Regions from separate parts of the Ferrovibrio plantarum genome, predicted to be linked through region 1. Evidence: predicted binding sites of a transcription regulator. Region 1 holds the regulator's gene; the other holds the start of a gene.

Region 1 (9,922 bases):
TTGCGCATCCTTGAACAGGTTGCTCGCCGCCTCGCCCACCACATTGTCGGTGAGGATATCGGGATAGCGGCCGCGCAATTCCCAGGAGGAGAAGAACGGCGTCCAGTCGATGCGCTCGACCAGTTCGGCAATCGGGTAATCCTCGAACACCTTTAGGCCGAGGAAACCGGGCTTCGGCGGCTGATAGCCGCTCCAGTCCAGTTTCATGCCATTGGCGCGCGCCTCGGCAATGCTCTGGCGCGGGCCGGCATTGCGTTCGCGGGAATGAATCTCGCGGATATTGGCATATTCTCTGGCAATCTCGGCATTGTATTGCTCGGCATCGTTGGCCGAGACCAGCTTGCCGGCAACGCCGACGGCGCGCGATGCATCGGTCACATACACCACCGGGCCGGTATAGTTCGGCGCGATCTTCACCGCCGTATGCACCTTCGACGTGGTGGCACCGCCGATCATCAGCGGCAGGCGCAAACCCTCGCGCTGCATCTCGCTGGCGACATAGCACATCTCATCCAGGCTCGGGGTGATCAGGCCGCTGAGGCCGATGATATCGGCGCCCTGCTTCTTGGCTTCATCCAGGATGCGGGCGCAGGGCACCATGACACCGAGATCGATGACTTCGTAATTGTTGCACTGGAGCACGACGCCGACGATGTTCTTGCCGATATCGTGGACATCGCCCTTCACAGTCGCCATCAGCACCTTGCCGTTGGTCTTGGCCGGGCCGGAGGCTTTCTCGGCTTCGATGAAAGGCAGCAGGTAGGCCACCGCCTTCTTCATCACGCGCGCCGACTTCACCACCTGCGGCAGGAACATCTTGCCCTGGCCGAACAGGTCGCCGACGATATTCATGCCGTCCATCAGCGGACCTTCGATGACCTCGAGCGGCCGGGCGACGGTATGGCGTGCTTCCTCCGTATCTTCGTCGATGAAATCGGTGATGCCCTGCACCAGGGCATGGGCCAGTCGCTCGCGCACCGGCTTCTCGCGCCAGGCGAGATCGGCTTCCTGCTTCCTGGCACCGGCCTTGTAGCTTTCGGCCACTTCCAGCAGCCGCTCGGTGGCATCCGGGCGGCGGTTGAGGATCACGTCCTCGACGCGCTCGCGCAGATCGGCGGGAATATCTTCATAGACCGGCAACTGGCCGGCATTGACGATACCCATATCCATGCCGGCCTTGATGCCGTGATACAGGAACACCGCATGCATGGTCTCGCGCAGGCGTTCGTTGCCACGGAAGGAAAAGCTGACATTCGAGACGCCGCCGGAGATATGCACATGCGGCAGGTTGGCACGCACGCGCTTGGCGGCCTCGAAGAATTCGACGGCGTAGTTGTTATGCTCTTCGATGCCGGTGGCGACCGCGAAGATGTTGAGATCGAAGATGATGTCTTCCGGCGCGAAACCGACCTTCTCGGTCAGCAGCTTGTAGGCGCGGGCGCAGATTTCATATTTGCGATCGGCGGTATCAGCCTGGCCCTGCTCGTCGAAGGCCATGACCACCACGGCGGCGCCATAGCGCAGCACCTTGCGCGCCTGGGCGAAGAACTGTGCCTCGCCTTCCTTCAGGCTGATCGAATTCACCACCGCCTTGCCCTGCACGCATTGCAGGCCGGCCTCGATCACTTCCCATTTGGAGGAATCGATCATCAGCGGCACGCGGCTGATATCCGGCTCGGAGGCGATCAGGTTGAGATACTTCACCATCGCCGCCTTGGAATCGAGCATGCCCTCGTCCATGTTGACGTCGATGATCTGGGCGCCGTTCTCCACCTGCTGGCGCGCGATGGCGAGTGCCTCATCGTATTCGCCGGCCAGGATCAGCTTGCGGAACTTGGCCGAACCGGTGACGTTGGTGCGCTCACCAACATTGATGAAAACGGGAAGGCTCATGCTGCGGGCACCGCGAAAGGTTCTAGGCCAGAAAGGCGGAGCTGGCGGGGGATGGCGGGGATCGAGCGTGGCTTGACGCCGCGCACGCTGTCGGCGATGGCGCGGATATGATCCGGTGTGGTGCCGCAGCAGCCGCCGACGATATTCACCAGGCCATGCTCGGCCCATTCGCGCAGATGGCCGGCGGTGGTATGCGGCTCCTCGTCATATTCGCCAAACTGGTTCGGCAGGCCGGCATTGGGATAGGCACTGACCTTGACATCGGCAACACGTGCCAGTTCGGCGACATAGGGCCGCATCTGCTCGGCGCCGAAGGCGCAGTTGAGGCCGATGGAGAACGGCTTGGCATGGCGCAGCGAATTCCAGAACGCCTCCGCCGTCTGGCCCGACAGCGTACGGCCGGAAAGATCAGTGATGGTGCCGGAGATCATCACCGGCCATTCCTCACCCAGTTCGTCGAACAACTCGTAGACGGCGAACACCGCCGCCTTGGCATTCAACGTGTCAAAAATGGTTTCGATCAGCAGGATGTCGGCGCCGCCGACCAGCAGGCCGAGCGCCTGGGCGCGGTAGGCATCGCGCAGTTCATCGAAGGTGATGTTGCGGAATTCCGGCCGGTTCACATCCGGCGACAGCGACGCGGTGCGGTTGGTCGGCCCGATGGCGCCGGCAACGAAGCGCGGGCGCGACGGATCGGCGGCGGTGGCGATATCGGCGGCCTGGCGCGCCAGCTTGGCGCCTTCCACGTTGATCTCGTCGACGGCGGATTCAAGGTGATAATCGGCCTGGCTGATCCAGGTGCCGCTGAAGGTGTTGGTCTCGATGATATCGGCGCCGGCATCGAGATATTCGGCATGCACCGCCAGGATCACATCCGGGCGGGTCATGTTGAGCAGGTCGTGATTGCCCTTGAGGTCGCTGTTGGCGCCGGCGAAGCGGGTACCACGGTAATCCTGCTCCTGCAGCTTGCGCCGCTGCAGCATGGTGCCCATGGCGCCATCCAGCACCAGGATGCGCTCGCCAGCGGACTTGTAGAGCGCCGCGCGCCGCGCCAGACGCGCCGGCTTGGCGGCGGCCAGTATCTGCTTCGCGTTCTCGATCATGCCGCACTCCCGGCGACCGCAGCCGCCTGCTGGTTGGGCCGCACGCCGAGGATATGGCAGATGGCATAGGTCAGGTCGGCGCGGTTCAGCGTGTAGAAATGGAATTCGTCGATGCCGGCGGCCTGCAGGCGGCGGCATTGCTCGGCGGCGATATGCGCCGCCACCATGCGGCGGGTCTCGGCATCATCGTCCAGGCCATCGAACATATCGGCCAGCCAGGCCGGCACGGAAGCGCCGCAGGCCGCCGAGAAACGCACCACCTGGCGGAAATTCGTCACCGGCAGGATGCCCGGCACGATCGGCACACTGATGCCGGCGGAACGGGCGCGGTCGAGGAAGCGCAGGAAAGTCTCGGTATCGAAGAAATACTGCGACACCAGGCGCGTGGCGCCGGCATCCACCTTGCGCTTCAGGTAATCCAGTTCCAGGCGCGGCGCGGTGCCATCGGGATGACCTTCCGGGTAGCAGCCGACGCTGATCTCGAAATCCGCCACCTTGCGCAGGCCGGCCACCAGATCGGTGGAATTGGCATAGCCCTGGGGATGCGCGGTGAAGCCTTTGGAGCCTTCCGGCGGATCGCCGCGCAGTGCCACGATATGCTTGATGCCCGCCGCCCAGTAATGCTGCGCCACCTCGTTCACCTCGTCGCGCGAGGCGCCGACGCAGGTGAGATGCGCCGCCGGCTTGAGATGGGTTTCCTGGCGGATGCGCACCACGGTGGCGTGCGTCCGTTCGCGGGTGGAACCGCCGGCGCCGTAGGTGACCGAGACGAAGCGCGGATTGAGCGGCGCCAGCCGGGTCACGCTGCGCCACAGGCTCTCTTCCATCTCCGGCGTCTTCGGCGGGAAGAATTCGAACGAGACCTTCAGCGGGCCGGTGCGGCGGGCGGAGGCGGCGATGGCGTCAAGCTGGATCATGCGGCGACTATCTTCTTCACGGGTGAAAGTGTGGCACTGGCGCGGCGGGTGGCGCGCCAGACATGCACGGTGAGCGGCTGGCCCGGCAGGGCGATCGGCTGGCCCGGCTCCAGCCCGGCGGCGATGCACCATTGCCGCACTTCGGCATCGGAGAAGCCAAGGCGGCGATGGGCATGGTCCTTGCGCAGGAATTCCAGGTCATGCGGCGCGAAATCCACCACGATGAGTTGCCCGCCCGGACGCAGCACGCGGGCAGCCTCAGTGATCGCCTTGGCCGGCTCGTCGGCATAATGCAGCACCTGATGCACAATGGCGGCATCGAAGCTCTGCGCCGGCAGCGGCAGGTTATACATATCGGCCTGGCGCACCTGGGCATTGCGGATGCCGGCGCGCTCCAGGTTGGTGCGCGCCACGGCCAGCATTTCGCGACTCAGGTCGACACCGATGGCGCGCTCGAAATGCGGCGCCAGCACTTCCAGCAGCCGGCCGGTGCCGGTGCCGATATCCAGCAGATCGGCCACCTTGTGCCCGGCGATCAGGCTGGCCACCGCCGTTTCCACCTGCTGCTCGTCGACATAGAGCGAGCGAATCTGCGACCAACGCGGGGCATTGTCGCGGAAATAGGCTTCCGCCGCATCGGCGCGGGCCCGCTTCACCGCCAGCAGCCGCTCTGCATCGCGCGACAGCGTGGCGTCGCCGGACGGCAGCAAAGCCGTCACCGCCCGCACCAGCGGGGCGCCGCTGAGGCGCTCGCCGACGCGGTAGAAGGCCCAGGTGCCTTCCGGTACCCGCTCCAGCAAGCCGGCCTCGCAGAGTAGCTTGAGATGGCGGGAAACCCGTGGCTGGCTCTGGCCCAGAATCTGGGTCAGTTCCGTCACCGTCAGTTCCGCCTGGCCGCACAAAGCCAGCAGCCGCAACCGGGTTGGCTCGGCGGCGGCGCGCAAAGCGGCCATCAGGGTATCGAGGTTCAGGCTGACTTCGGCGTTCATGATGAGCGATACATAAACATATCTTTATATTTTTGTATAGGGTTTTGTGTGGAAACGTGCCTGCCGCCACGAAAATGACATCCCAGGGGGGTTTGGATATGCCCTAGCGATGCATTATAAACGGGCGGTCGACTTCTGAATCGCCCCGAAAGACCTTTCCAGATAGGACTTTAACGACGATGTCGCGCCTGCTTGCCCTGCCCCGTCTTTCTGCCGCTCCTACCCTGCGGGTCCGGCCAATGCTTGCCGCCTTCGTGTTGCTGGCCGGCCTGAGCTTCGCCAATCCGCAGGCTGGCCGCGCGGCCGAAGCCGATGCCTTCATCCGCACCGTCGGTACCGAGACCCTGGAAGTGCTGGCCGCCCGCTCCGCCGATACCGCCAAGCGCGAGGCGCTGGTGCGCGACCTGCTGGAAAAGCATCTCGACCTCGAAGGCGTCAGCCGCTTCTGCCTCGGCCGCTATGGCCGCCAGCTCAGCGACGGCCAGGCCAAGGAATATGACGGCCTGTTCGTGGATTACATGGTGAAGGTCTATTCCGGCCTGCTGGCCCAGTATGACGGCCAGACGCTCAGCGTGCAGGACGGCGTCAACCGCGACAATGAAGCGACCCAGATCGTGCTATCGCAGATCAACCGCAAGAGCGGTCCGCCGATCCGCGTCGAGTGGAAAGTGATCAACAAAGGCGGCGTGCCGAAAGTCACCGACGTAATCATCGAAGGCGTCAGCATGGCCTTCACGCAGCGTCAGCAGTTCGAATCGGTGCTGCAGAACAACGGCGGCAAGATGGACGCCCTGTTCACGGCGATGCGCCGCCAGATCAGCCGTTAAAAACTAGAGAAGAAACTCAGCCGGCATTAGCCGGCTGAGCGGTCAGTTCCAGGGCATAGCCGGCGGAACGGACGGTGCGGATCACATCATCCTCGCCTTCGCCGTTCAGCGCCTTGCGCAGGCGGCGGATATGCACGTCGACAGTGCGCTGTTCGACATAGATGTCACGACCCCAGACTGAATCGAGCAACTGATCGCGGCTCAGCACGCGGCCGGGATGCTCCAGGAAAAAGCGCAACAGGCGGAACTCGGTCGGCCCAAGATGCACTTCGCGGCCGTTGCGCGTCACCTTATGGGTGGCGATATCCATCACCAGGCCGCCATAGGTCAGCACTTCCTCGGCCAGTGCCGGGCGGATGCGGCGCAGCACGGCGCGAATCCGCGCCAGCAATTCGCTGGGGCTGAACGGCTTGGCAATGTAGTCATCGGCGCCGGCATCCAGGCCGCGCACCCGGTCGGCTTCCTCGCCCCGCGCCGTCAGCATGATGATCGGCACGTTGCGGGCATTAGGATCGCGGCGCAACTGGCGGCAGACTTCCAGGCCGGACAGCCTGGGCAGCATCCAGTCGAGCAGGATCAGGTCAGGCATATGCTCCGCAACCCGCAGCAATGCCTGCTCGCCATCCACAGCCTCATCGACGATGTAGTTCTCTTTCTCGAGGTTGTAGCGCAGCAAAGCCAGCAGCGCCGCCTCATCTTCGATAACCAGAACCCGCGGCTTCACGGCCACGCCCATGTTACTCTCCCGCCTTGTCAACCACTGCGAAACTGGTCTGATCGCCCTTCGGGCGCTCATCCTTCAGCATCTCGCCCTTCACCGCGTAATGGATCAGCTCGGCGATATTGGTGGTATGGTCGCCGATGCGCTCGATATTCTTGGCGATGAACAGCAGATGCGTGCAGGCCGTGATCGAACGCGGGTCTTCCATCATGTAGGTCAGCAACTCGCGGAACAGGCTGTTGTACATGTCGTCGACTTCCTCGTCGCGCAGCCAGACCGCATCGGCCTTGGCGGCATCGTCCGAGATATAGGCATCCAGCGTGTCCTTGATCATGGACTGCACCATGGCAGCCATGCGCGGCACCACGCTGACCGGGCGCACGATCGGCGACTGGTTCAGCACCATGGAACGCTTGGCGACATTCTTGGCGTAGTCGCCGATGCGCTCAAGTTCCGAGGAGATGCGCAAAGCCGAGACGATGATGCGCAGATCGATAGCCATCGGCTGGCGCAAAGCCAGCAGATTGATGGCGAATTCATCAAGCTGGGTGCGCAGCGCGTCGATCTTGGCATCGGCCTTCACCACATCGGTGGCAAGGTCTGAGTCGCGCTTGGCAACGGCATTAACCGCAGCGGCAAGCTGCGATTCCGCCAGGCCGCCCATCTGCACGACAAGCGTGCCGAGCTTTTTCAGGTCCTGATCGTAGGCCTTTACGGTATGGCTGGCATTGGTCATCAGATCCTCTTTTCCCTAAACTGGCCTCAGCCGAAACGGCCCGTGATATAGCCTTGCGTGCGTTCGTCGCTCGGATTGGTGAAGATCGTCTTGGTATCGCCGGATTCCACCAGGATGCCGAGATGGAAGAAGGCGGTCCGCTGTGACACGCGGGCAGCCTGCTGCATCGAGTGGGTGACGATGACGATGGTATAGTTCTGGCGCAGTTCGTCGATCAGTTCCTCGATATGCGCGGTGGCAATCGGGTCGAGCGCCGAGCAGGGCTCATCCATCAGGATCACTTCCGGCGACACCGCCAGCGCGCGGGCGATGCAGAGGCGCTGCTGCTGGCCGCCCGAGAGGCCGGTGCCGGCTTCCGCCAGGCGGTCGCCAACTTCCTTCCACAGGCCGGCCTGCTTCAGGCTCTTCTCGACGATCAGGTCGAGTTCGTCCTTGTTCTCGGCCAGGCCGTGGATGCGCGGACCGTAAGCGACGTTCTCGTAGATCGACTTCGGGAACGGGTTCGGCTTCTGAAACACCATGCCGACGCGGGCGCGGAGCTGCACCACGTCCACCTTGGCATCATAGATATCCAGGGTATCGAGCTTGATGTCGCCTTCGACGCGGCAGCCGCGCACGGTGTCGTTCATGCGGTTCAGCGACCGCAGGAAAGTGGACTTGCCGCAGCCCGACGGGCCGATCAGCGCCGTGACGGCATTGGCTTCGATATCGAGATCGATTTCCTTGAGCGCCTGCTTCTCGCCATAGAAGACGTTGACCTTGCGGGCCGCCATCTTCACATCGTGGGCGTGTTGACCATTCTGCATGGGAGACTTTCCTGGACCTAGGTTTGTTACCAGTGGAGGGCGTTACCAGCGAGGGTTCTACCAGCGGCGCTCGAACTTCTTGCGCAGCAGGATGGCAGCGAGGTTCATCAGCAGCAGGAAGACCAGCAGCACGATAATCGCGGCCGAGGTCTTCTCGACGAAGCCACGTTCGGCACTATCCGCCCACATGAAAATCTGCACCGGCAGCACGGTGGCGGCATCCACCGGCGTGGCGGGGATATCGACGATGAAGGCGACCATGCCGATCATCAGCAACGGCGCGGTCTCACCCAGCGCATGCGCCATGGCGATGATGGTGCCGGTAAGGATGCCGGGCATCGCCAGCGGCAGCACATGATGCAGCACCGCCTGCAGCGGCGAAGCACCAAGGCCGAGAGCGGCCTGGCGGATCGAGGGTGGCACGGCGCGCAAAGCGGCGCGCGCCGCAATAATGATCACCGGCAGGCTCATCAGCGCCAGCACCAGGCCGCCGATCAGCGGCGCCGAGCGCGGCATGCCGAAGAAACCGATGAACACCGCGAGGCCGAGCAGACCATAGACGATCGACGGCACGGCAGCGAGGTTGTTGATGTTGACCTCGATGATCTCGGTCCAGCGGTTCTTTGGCGCGAATTCCTCGAGATAGATCGCCGCCATGATGCCGAGCGGGAAAGCCACGATCAGCGTCACCAGCAGGGTGTAGAAGGAACCGACCACGCCGCCCCACACGCCGACCAGTTCCGGCTCGCGGCTATCGGCCGCTGTGAAGAAGCGCTTATTGAATTGCAGTTCCAGATCGCCGCTCGCCTTCAGCGCCTCGATCCACTGCACCTGGGCGTCCTTGATCTTGCGCTCGCCCTCGGCGGCCTTGGTATCCACCTGGCCCTTGACGAACATGTCGACATCGGAGGACAGCGGCAACCAAACCTTGCGGGTGGTGCCGATGATGCTGGGATCGGCCACCACCATGCGGCCAAGCTGCGCTTCGGCACCGGCGCTGATCATGCCCTGAAGCTGGCGGCGCTGGGTGCGGCTCTGCGCCTCGGGGAAACGGTTCTGCAGCGAAGCCAGGATCAAGCCGCCGTAATTGCCCTGCATCAGCTTGCGCGGATCGGTGGTGCCGGCCGGCGCAATCTGGTCCGGCGTGAACTGGATCTCAAGCTGCACATGGCCCTGGCGAAAAGCCGTGAAGCCGTTGCTCAGGATGGTGAACAGCAGGATCGCCAGTGCGGCGAGCGAGAAGATGATGGCGCATAGACCGATCATCCTGAAGCGGCGCTCGGCAGCGTAGCGGGCCTTCAGCCGCTTGGTCGCGGCTTCGGTCATATGCAGACCGGTGCCGTCAGCCTGGCGCATTGCAGCGTTCTCCACGGCCATATCAGTCATATTGCTCTCGATATTTCTTGACGATGCGAAGTGCCGCGATGTTGAGCGACAGGGTGACAATGAACAGCACCAGCCCGAGCGCGAAGGCGGCCAGTGTCTTCGGGCTGTCGAATTCCTGGTCGCCGACCAGCAGGGCGGCGATATGCACGGTAACGGTGCTCACCGCCGCCAGCGGGTTGGCGGTGATATTGGCGGCAAGGCCGGCGGCCATCACCACGATCATGGTTTCGCCCAGCGCGCGGCTGAAGGCGAGAATCACGGAGGCCGCGATGCCGGGCAAGGCAGCCGGCAGGATGACGCGCTTGATGGTCTCCGACTTGGTCGCACCAAGGCCGTAGGAACCATCGCGCAAACTCTGCGGCACGGCGTTGATCACGTCATCCGACAGCGAAGAGACGAAGGGAATGATCATGATGCCCATCACCAGGCCGGCGGCGAGCGCGGATTGCGACGCCACTTGCAGGCCGATGCTTTCGCCGACGCGCTGCACGAAGGGCGCCACGGTCAGCGCGGCAAAGAAGCCGTAGACCACGGTGGGAATGCC
Region 2 (9,922 bases), on a different contig from region 1:
GCCGGCATCACCTCGCTGTGGGACCGCATCCTGCAGCAGTTCAATGGCCGTCCCGCCACGCCTGCGCCTTCACCCGCACAAGGCAATGCGCCGCCACCGCCACGCCAGACGCCGCTGTCGGACAACAGCATGCCCCAGCCCGCAGCCCCGGAACCCGCCGAACCGCGCATGATCTGGCAGGTTGGCCCGCAGCCGATTAGGCAATAACATGCCCGCCATGCGTCCGTTTGTCCGCCTCACTTTTATTCTCACCCTGCTGCTGAGCGCCGGCCTCGCCCGCGCATCGGAGACCGCCACCGTGCTGCAAGGTATTGCGCAAGGCGCCGGCAACACGCCGTTGGCCCTTACCCTGGTGATGCCTGCCGGCAAACAGCAGCCGGCCAAGGGCTGGCCTGCCCTGCTGCTGATCCAGGGCAGCGGCCCCACCGACCGCGATGGCAACCAGCCGCCGCATATCCGCACCGACCTGCTGCGCCAAATCGCCGAGTATCTCGCGGCGCAGGGTGTTGCCACGCTGCGCTACGACAAGCGTGGCATGCATGCCAATAATGCCAGCCTGCCCGCCGATGCCTCGGCCTATCCCGAATTCTTCCGCTGGGAGAATTTTGTCGGCGACGCCATGGCTGCCTTCCGCTTCCTGGCCGAGCATCCCGGCATCGACGGCAGCCGCACAGGCATCCTGGGCCATTCCGAAGGCGGCATGATTGCGCTGTCGGCGGCGGCGCAGTTGAAACCAGCGCCGGCCGTGCTGGTGCTTGCTGCCACGCCGGGCCGGCGCATGGATGCGGTGATCCCGGAACAACTCGAGCGGCTGCTGATCGAACAGCAGGCCCCGGCCAACCAGAGCCGGGCGCTGCTGGCGGCCAACCGCCGCATCATGGAAACCATCATCAATACCGGCCAGGTGCCCGCCGAAATGCCGCGTGGCTTGGCGCCGCTCTACCCGGCCTATGCCGGCCCCTTCCTGCAGGCTTTCCTGAAACTGGAACCGGCCAGCCTGGCGCGCAGCTTCCCCGGCCCCGTCCTGGTGCTGCAGGGCCAGGGCGACACCCAGGTCTCGGCCGAGCGCGATGCCCCGGCACTGGACAATGCCTTCGCCGCGCGCGGGCCGGCGCCGCACAGCCTGCGCCTGTTCCCGCAGCTCAGCCATAATTTCAAGAGCCGCACGGTGCCGGACCTGTCAGGCCCGGTAGGTGAGGAAATGCTGCGGGCGCTGAGCGAATGGCTCGGCCCGGCGCTAGGCAGTGACTAATTAGCTGCGCCGCACAATCAGCCAGTAGGACGCCGCGTTCAGCACGCCCATGGCAGCGATAGTCGCCGCCAGCGGCAAGGCCGTGCCATCCAGCGCGTGGCCGACGAAAATGCCAACACAGGCCGCTACCGTCATCTGCGTGAAGCCCATCAGCGACGCCGCTGCGCCGGCCATTTGCGGAAATGGCTGCAGGCCGCCGGCCTGGGCCTGCGGCATGGTAAGCCCGACACCCGCCGTATAAAGCAGCATCGGCAGCACCACGGCGAGCCAATGGCCCTGGCTGCCCCGGACCAGGAAATACAGCACCGCCGCCAGCATCAGCAGGCCGCCGCCGGCGCATAACCCGACGCCGAGTTGCAGCATGCGGTCAACGCCGAGGCGCACAGTGAACCGCGCACCGATCAGTGCACCGGTGATATAGCCGATCACCACCATGCCGAAGTAGAAGCCATAGGCGGTTTCCGAGACGCCGTAGACCCCGATCAGCACGAAGCTGGAGCCGGAGATGAAGGCGAACAGGCCGCCGTAGCAGAAGGCGATGCAGCCGGCATAGCCACGAAACCGCTGGTGCCGCAGCAGGGCGCCGAAATTGCGCAGCATCGGCAGCGGCTGCGTTGCGGTGGGGTCCAGCCGTGTATTGCTTTCTGCCAGCAGCAGCGCAATGGCCAGCCACAAGGAGAGGCCGATCAAGGCCATGGCGATGAAGTTGGCTTGCCAGCCGATATAGCTGTGCAGGAAGCCGCCCAGCACCGGCGCCACCGCCGGCGTGAGGCCGAGCGCCATGGCGATCATCGACATCATGCGCGCGGCGCGTTCGCGGTCGAACAGGTCACGCACCACGGCGCGGCCCAGCACCACGCCGGCACAGGCGCCACAAGCCTGCACGAAACGCCAGGCAATCAGTGCCTCGATACTCGGCGACAGGGCACAGGCGATGCTGGCCAGGATGAAGATGGCGACCCCGACCAGCAGCACCGGCTTGCGGCCGAAGCGGTCGGAGAGCGGACCATGGATGAGCTGGGTCACCGCGAAGCCGGCAAGGAAGGCAGATAGCGTGAGCTGCACCGTGGCGGCATCGGTCTGGTAGAGACGCGCCAGACTCGGCAGCGAGGCGAGGTACATATCGGTGGAAAGCGGGCCCAACGCGGTGATGCAGCCGAGCAGCACCACCATCGCCAGCGAATCCTTGTTCAGCTTGGCCATCCGCTTTTGCCTATCCCACCAGATGCAGGGCGGCGCCATGGCGTTTGAGCCAGTGCCGGGCGGTGCGCATTTCCGCCTCACCGCCGCTTAAGCGCGCCACCAGCCGCCAGAACGCGTCGCTATGATCCATATGACGCAGATGCGCCACTTCATGCGCCACCATGTAACGCACGATGGCCGGCGGCGCCATGATCAGGCGCCAGGAGAAGGAGAGATTGCCGCCGGCCGAGCAACTGCCCCAGCGGCTCGACGTATCGCGCACCGTGACGCGACTGATGGCGAGTCCCTCGCCTGCGGCCAGGCTGCGGGCCTGGACGGTGAATTCCTCCCGCGCCCGCACCTTCAGCCAGTCGCGCAGCCGCCGCGCCAGATGTTCCGGCTGGCCGGCGACCAGCAGTTCCCCGCCCTCGCGCCATACCGCGCCGCGTGCCCGTGCCTGCGGGCAGTGCCGGATGGTGAGTGTTTCACCGAGAAATGGCACAGAGCCGCCATCCGCCCACGGAGGGGATTGCGGCCGTTCCGCCTGGCGCGCCAGGATCCAGCCGGCCTGTTCCGCCATAAACTGCCGCCCGGCCTGCAGGCTGGCGCGTTTCGGCAGCACCAGCACAACCGCACCATCACGCGGCATGACGCGCAGCAGCATACGGCGGGCCCGTGCATCGCGACGCAGCGTAAAGGGATAGGAGCGACCGTCTACGAGCACCTGGTCGGCGGCCCATTCGATTGTGTGCGAATAACCCTTGGTCACAGACGGCCCCTGTCATATAACTGTAACCATGCTGACGCGGAACCGTCGCGGCATGAAAACTATAAGTCGGGCTCCCCCGACAGGGTGGGAAATTTAGCATTGGAGACGGAATAATGAAAACCACAGGGACTTCTGTTGGCTTTGGCGCGCGCCTGGCGCTGACGCTGCTTGCCGGCACCGCGTTGATCGCCTCTTCCTCGGCTGCCCTGGCGCAGGCCAAGGACAACCGGATCGAGCTGCAGTGGTGGCATGCCATGACCGGCGCGCTGAATGACCGCGTCAATGAAGTTGCCGACGGCTTCAACAAGGGCCAGGACAAGTACAAGATCGTCGCGGTCAACAAGGGCAGCTACCCTGAGACCCTGACCGCTGCCATGGCCGCCTTCCGCGCCGGCAAGGGCCCGCATGTCGTGCAGGTGTTCGAAGTCGGCACCGGCACCATGATGGCCTCCCGCGCCGCCATCAAGCCGGTCTATGAGCTGATGGCCCAGAACGGCTACAAGTTCGACCCGGGCTCCTATATCTCGGCGGTGACGGGCTATTACAGCACCTCGGACGGCAAGATGCTGTCCTTCCCGTTCAATTCCTCCACCCCGGTGATGTATTACAACAAGGACGCCTTCGAGAAGGCCGGCCTGAACCCGAACCAGCCGCCGAAGACCTGGCAGGAAATGGACGGCGTGATCCGCAAGCTCAAGGCTTCCGGCTCCACCTGCCCGTTCCAGTCCAACTGGCAGACCTGGATTCAGCTCGAGAATTTCTCGGCCCTGCATAACGTGCCGTTCGCCTCGAAATCCAACGGCTTCGACGGCTTCGACACCGTGCTGCAGTTCAACAGCCCGCTGCATGTGCGCCACATCACCACGCTTTCCAACTGGATGAAGGAAGGCCTGATGACCTATGGCGGCCGCAAGAACGAGCCGAACGCCAAGTTCGTCTCGGGCGAGTGCGCCATCCACATGGAAAGCTCGGCTGGCTATGCCACCTTTGCCCGCGGCGCCAAGTTCAAGTGGGGCATTTCGATGCTGCCCTACTACAGCGACGTGGCCGGCGCGCCGCAGAACTCGATCATCGGCGGCGCCTCGCTGTGGGTGTTGGCCAAGCACAAGGCCGAAGAATACAAGGGCGTTGCCCAGTTCTTCGATTACCTGGCCGCTACCGAAAGCCAGGTTGCGTGGCACAAGGCGACCGGCTATCTGCCGATCACCCCGATGTCCTATGAGGCCACCAAGGCCCAGGGCTTCTACGCCGCCAACCCGGGCACCGACACTTCGGTGCAGCAGATGATGCTGAAGCCGCCGACTGCCAACTCGAAGGGCCTGCGCCTCGGTAACTTCGTCCAGATCCGCGATGTGATGGACGAAGAACTCGAAGCGGTGTGGTCGGGCAAGAAGTCGCCGAAGGAAGCCCTTGATACCGCCGTCGAGCGCGGCAACCGCCTGCTGCGCCAGTTCGAGCGCGACAACAAGCGCTCTTAAGCGCACCTGAGAGGATCGGCCCGCGTCTTGACTTTGTCAGGCGCGGGCCTTTTCTTGGGGCGAATCTAGAGAATCGCGAGCATGGAAAAGCGCGTCGTCTTCAACCATAAGCTGCTGCCCTACCTGCTGCTGGCACCGCAGATCGCGATTACCATCGTGTTCTTCTTCTGGCCGGCAGGCCAGGCCGTGGTGCAGTCGGTGCTGCGCGAGGATGCTTTCGGCACCTCCAGCCAGTTCGTCGGGTTGGAGAATTTCGTCAACCTGCTGGAAGACGAATACTACCTGAATTCCTTCAAGGTCACGGCGATATTCAGCCTGCTGGTGACCTCCATCGGCTTGAGCGTCTCGCTGCTGTTCGCCGTGATGGCCGACCGCATCATCCGCGGCGCCATGGCCTACAAGACCATCCTGATCTGGCCCTATGCCGTGGCGCCTGCCGCCGCCGGTGCGCTGTGGAGCTTCGTCTTCCTGCCCGGCCAGGGCATTGTCGCCTACCTGCTGAAGCAGATGGGTTATGACTGGAACTTCCTGATCAATTCCGGCCAGGCCATGTTCGTGGTGGTGATCGCCGCCACCTGGAAGCAGATCAGCTACAATTTCCTGTTCTTCCTGGCCGGCCTGCAATCGATCCCGAAATCGCTGATCGAGGCGGCCGCCATCGATGGCGCCAGCCCGACCCGGCGCTTCTGGACCATCGTGTTCCCGCTGCTCTCGCCCACCCTGTTCTTCCTGGTGGTGGTGAACGTGGTCTATGCCTTCTTCGAAACCTTCGGCGTGGTGCATGCCACCACCCGTGGCGGCCCGGCCAAGGCGACCGAAATCCTGGTCTACAAGGTGTGGTACGACGGCTTCGAGGCGCAGGATCTCGGCGGCTCCTCTGCGCAGTCCGTGGTGCTGATGCTGATCGTGATTGGCCTCACGGTGCTGCAATTCCGCTACATCGAGCGCAAGGTGCACTACTGATGATCGAGCGCCGCCCTGTTGCCGATTTCATCAGCCATGCCACGTTGACCGTGGCCGGACTGATTGTCGCCTTCCCGATCTATCTGGCGATCATCGCCGCCTCGCATACCATCCCGGATCTGGCGCAATCGCCGATGCCGATGCTGCCCGGCGCCGAGTTCTTCAAGAACACCGCGCAGGCGCTGTTCGAAGGGCCACAATTGGTCGGCGTTTCCGGTGGCACGCCGGCACTGGTGCTGATGGCCAACAGCCTGTTGATGGCGGTGAGCATTGCGGTAGGCAAGATCATCATCTCGCTGCTTTCCGCCTTCGCCATCGTCTATTTCCGTTTTCCGCTGAAGAACTTCTTCTTCTGGATGATCTTCATCACCCTGATGCTGCCGGTCGAAGTGCGCATCATCCCGACCTACAAGATCGTCGCCGATCTTGGCCTGCTCGATACCTATACCGGCCTGGTGCTGCCGCTGATCGCCTCTGCCACCGCCACCTTCCTGTTCCGCCAGTTCTTCATGACCGTGCCGGACGAACTGGTGGAAGCGGCACGCATCGATGGCGCCGGCCCGATGCGGTTTTTCTGGGATGTGCTGGTGCCGCTGGCCCGCACCAGCATCGCGGCGATGTTCGTGATCCAGTTCATCTACGGTTGGAATCAGTATCTGTGGCCGCTGCTGATCGCCTCGGATGCCAATTACCAGACCATCGTGCTGGCCATCGGCCGCCTGGTGCGTGCGCCTGACGCCTTCCTGGAATGGCCGGTGATCATGGGCATGGTCGTGCTGGCACTGCTGCCGCCGGTGGCGGTGGTGGTACTGATGCAGCGCTGGTTCGTCAAGGGACTTGTGGAAACGGAGAAGTAAGCCGCCATGGCAAAGGTGACGCTCAACAGCGTTAAGAAGAACTACGGCTCGCTCCGGGTCATCCATGGCGTCGACATGGAGATCAAGGACGGCGAATTCATTGTCATCGTCGGTCCGTCAGGCTGCGGCAAGTCTACCCTGCTGCGCATGATCGCCGGCCTGGAAGCCATCACCGACGGCACGATCAGCATCGGCGAGCGCGTGGTCAACGAAATCGAACCGGCCGATCGCGACATCGCCATGGTGTTCCAGAATTACGCGCTCTATCCGCATATGAGCGTGCATGAGAACATGTCCTACGGCCTGCGCATCCGCGGCATGGGCAAGGACGAGATCGCCAAGCGCGTTGCCCGCGCCGCTGAAATCCTGCAATTGCAGCCCTACCTGCAGCGCCGTCCGCGCGAACTTTCCGGTGGCCAGCGCCAGCGCGTCGCCATGGGCCGCGCCATCGTGCGCGAGCCGAGCGTGTTCCTGTTCGACGAGCCGCTTTCCAACCTGGATGCCAAGCTGCGCGTACAGATGCGGCTTGAAATCAAGCGCCTGCACCAGCAACTCGGCGTCACCTCGGTCTATGTCACCCATGACCAGGTGGAGGCGATGACACTGGCCGACCGTTTGATCGTGATGAACCAGGGCCGCGCCGAGCAGATCGGCACGCCGGCCGAGGTCTACACCACGCCGGCCACCACCTATGTTGGCGGCTTCATCGGCAGCCCGCCGATGAATTTCCTGAGCTGCCAGGTGGCGGGTGGCGTGGCGCAATTGCAGGATGGCAGCCGGCTGTCGCTGCCGCCGGCCTATGCCGGTGCTGCCGGCGCCTACACGCTGGGCCTGCGCCCGGAGCATATGCTGCTTGTCCGCCCCGGTGACACCGGCGCACCCGCGGCTGGCCGCCTCAGCCTGAAGGTGGATGTGGCGGAAGAACTCGGCGCCGATACGCTGCTGCATTGCAAGATCGGCGGCGAGGATGTGGTGGCGCGCGTGCCGAGCAATGCCGGCTTCCACGACAACAGCCAGCCGACGCTCAGTGTCGACAGCACGCAACTGCATCTGTTCGACAAGGAAAGCGGCAAGCGCCTCAGCACTTGAAACCGGGCGCTTAAAACCGGGCTATACTAGAAAACCAAGCCGGTGCTGAAGCTGCTGGTATCGGTGGATTGCGCCGGCCGGGCTTCCGCTGCCGTGCGGCTGATCGCGGTGCAGGTGTAGGTGACACGCACCGGTGCGGCCAGCGAGCAGTGATCCAGGTCACTGCGGTTCTCCAGCGGCTTCGGATTGGCACAATGCTGTACCACCAGATTCCGCACCGCTTCCGCCTTGTGCAGGGTCGAATTGTAGCAGACCGAGAACAACGGCAGGGCCGTAGCCGGATCCAGTGTCTGGTCTTGTACCGTTATAAAATATGGATCGCTCAGCGCCCCGGTAACGCCGCCGCAGCCGGAAAGCAGGCCGCAGCCAAGCAACAGGATGGCAAGACGGCGGCGAGGACGGGCGGTATCGGTCAGCATGGCGGCCACTTTGCCGCTCCGCGCCATGACTGGCAAGCCCTGGCGCAGGCTGGCTGACCCTGGTGAGGGGCCATGATTTCGGCATAATCCCGTGCTGCCATAGCGGCGCATTACAAGAGGCCCGAATCATGATTCCGCAGACCGACCCCAAGGCCGCCTACCTGGCGCAACAGGCCGAGATCGACGCCGCTATCCGTCGCGTGCTCGAAGGCGGGCGCTATATCCTCGGTGAGGAAGTGAGTGCCTTCGAGGCCGAGTTCGCCGCCTATGCCGGCGCCAAGCAGGGCGTGGCGGTGGCCAGCGGCACCGATGCACTGATCCTCGCCTTCCGCGCCCTCGGCCTTGGTCCAGGCGATGCCGTATTCACCGTGTCGCATACCGCTGTCGCCACTGTCTCGGCCATCGAACTGGTCGGCGCCACGCCGGTGCTGCTGGATGTGGATGCCTATTACGGCATCGATACGGCGCAACTGGAAAAGACCCTGGCCGCCTGGCCCGCAGGCGCCGCCAAGCCCAAGGCGATCGTGCCGGTGCATCTCTATGGCCAGGCTGCCGACATGCCGGCCATCGCGGCCATCGCCGGCAAATACGGCCTTGCCATCATCGAGGATGGCAGCCAGGCCCATGGCGCGCGTCTCGGCGGCATCGGTATCGGCCATTGGGGTCAGCTCACCGCCTACTCGCTCTACCCGACCAAAAATCTCGGCGCCATCGGCGATGGCGGTATCATCACCACCGAGGATGCCGCAGTGGCTACCCGGCTGAAGGAATTGCGCGAATATGGCTGGCGTGACCGCTATGTCAGCGCCATCACCGGCATGAACAGCCGTCTTGATCCACTGCAGGCGGCGATCCTGCGGGTGAAGCTGACACGCCTCAAGGCCGATACGGCGCGGCGCCAGGCGATTGCCGCCCGCTACGATGCCGGCCTGAAGAACCTGGATGGCGTCAGCCTGCCGGCGACCCGTGCCGGCGCCGAACCGGTCTACCATCAATATGTCATCGATGTCGGCGCAGCACGCCGCGATGCCATGCGCGAGGCATTGACCAAGGCCGGTGTCGGCACGCTGATCCATTATCCGGTGCCGATCCACTTGCAGCCGGCCTATCAGGGTCGCGTGCCGCTGGGCGTCGGCGGCCTGGCGCGCACCGAGGCCGCGGCCAAGAGCATCATCAGCCTGCCGATGTTCCCGCAGCTCAGCGATATTCAGGCGGACGCCGTGGTGGCGGCTGTCAGGCAATCAGCCTGACGGCTGATTGCAACGGTTAAGCGGTGCGCGTGACGAGGATGACGCCGGCGCAGATCAGCGCGATGCCGGCCAGCTTGGGCAGGCCGAGCGGCTCGCCATAGAGCCAGTAGGCCGCCAGCGCCACCACCACATAGGACAGCGACACCATCGGGAAAGCGACCGAGACCGGCAGCTTGCGCAAGGCATACATGTAGCAAAGCGCGGCGAGGAAATAGAGCCCGAGGCCGAGGATCGATTGCGGCGCCAGGAATTGCGCCAAGAGCCCTTCCTGGCCCGCATCGGCGCCGGATTTCAGCAGCATCTGTCCAGCGACACCGATCAGCACGCCAAGCGCCAGCACAATATAGAACTGCATCATGGCGCGGCCCCCGCCTCAGCTTTCTCATTGCGCTGCACGTCGCGCACCACGAATTGCGGCCGCTTGTTCACCGCCAGGAACATGCGGCCAAGATACTCGCCGACCAGACCGAGCATGATGAGCTGCACGCCGGCCAGGAGCAGCACCGCAGCCATCAGCGAGGCCCAGCCTTGCGGCCGGTCGGCGGAGATCAGTGCCTCCACCAGCACCACGACGAAGCCGAGTACACCAAGGCCCGCCATCGCCACGCCGACCATGGTGCCGACACGCAGCGGAATCACCGAGAAATTCAGGAACATCGACAG

Evidence for each region. The regulator PhoB, encoded in region 1, activates phosphate uptake and scavenging genes when phosphate is short. The targets are predictions, from matches to a motif close to TNTCATAAAACTGTCA.
Region 2: a site for PhoB is predicted at 3,214-3,229, ahead of ugpB (sn-glycerol-3-phosphate ABC transporter substrate-binding protein UgpB). Genes of this name have one in related genera too.

What each region holds. Positions count from the first base shown of each region.
Region 1 is NZ_JBBKBA010000004.1:266,757-276,678, forward strand. Features, by position in the region: partial or broken gene metH (methionine synthase) at 1-1,947, opposite strand, end outside; gene V6B08_RS21790 (homocysteine S-methyltransferase family protein) at 1,890-2,996, opposite strand; gene metF (methylenetetrahydrofolate reductase [NAD(P)H]) at 2,993-3,913, opposite strand; gene V6B08_RS21800 (ArsR/SmtB family transcription factor) at 3,910-4,902, opposite strand; gene V6B08_RS21805 (MlaC/ttg2D family ABC transporter substrate-binding protein) at 5,142-5,729, shown strand; gene phoB (phosphate regulon transcriptional regulator PhoB) at 5,746-6,465, opposite strand; gene phoU (phosphate signaling complex protein PhoU) at 6,467-7,186, opposite strand; gene pstB (phosphate ABC transporter ATP-binding protein PstB) at 7,213-7,992, opposite strand; gene pstA (phosphate ABC transporter permease PstA) at 8,050-9,378, opposite strand; gene pstC (phosphate ABC transporter permease subunit PstC) at 9,371-9,922, opposite strand, start outside.
Region 2 is NZ_JBBKBA010000002.1:314,247-324,168, forward strand. Features, by position in the region: gene V6B08_RS14675 (transglycosylase domain-containing protein) at 1-207, shown strand, start outside; gene V6B08_RS14680 (alpha/beta hydrolase family protein) at 218-1,252, shown strand; gene V6B08_RS14685 (multidrug effflux MFS transporter) at 1,253-2,455, opposite strand; gene V6B08_RS14690 (M48 family metallopeptidase) at 2,466-3,203, opposite strand; gene ugpB (sn-glycerol-3-phosphate ABC transporter substrate-binding protein UgpB) at 3,317-4,681, shown strand; gene ugpA (sn-glycerol-3-phosphate ABC transporter permease UgpA) at 4,763-5,644, shown strand; gene ugpE (sn-glycerol-3-phosphate ABC transporter permease UgpE) at 5,644-6,501, shown strand; gene V6B08_RS14710 (sn-glycerol-3-phosphate import ATP-binding protein UgpC) at 6,508-7,590, shown strand; gene V6B08_RS14715 (hypothetical protein) at 7,617-8,036, opposite strand; gene V6B08_RS14720 (DegT/DnrJ/EryC1/StrS family aminotransferase) at 8,138-9,259, shown strand; gene V6B08_RS14725 (EamA family transporter) at 9,276-9,617, opposite strand; gene V6B08_RS14730 (glycosyltransferase family 2 protein) at 9,614-9,922, opposite strand, start outside.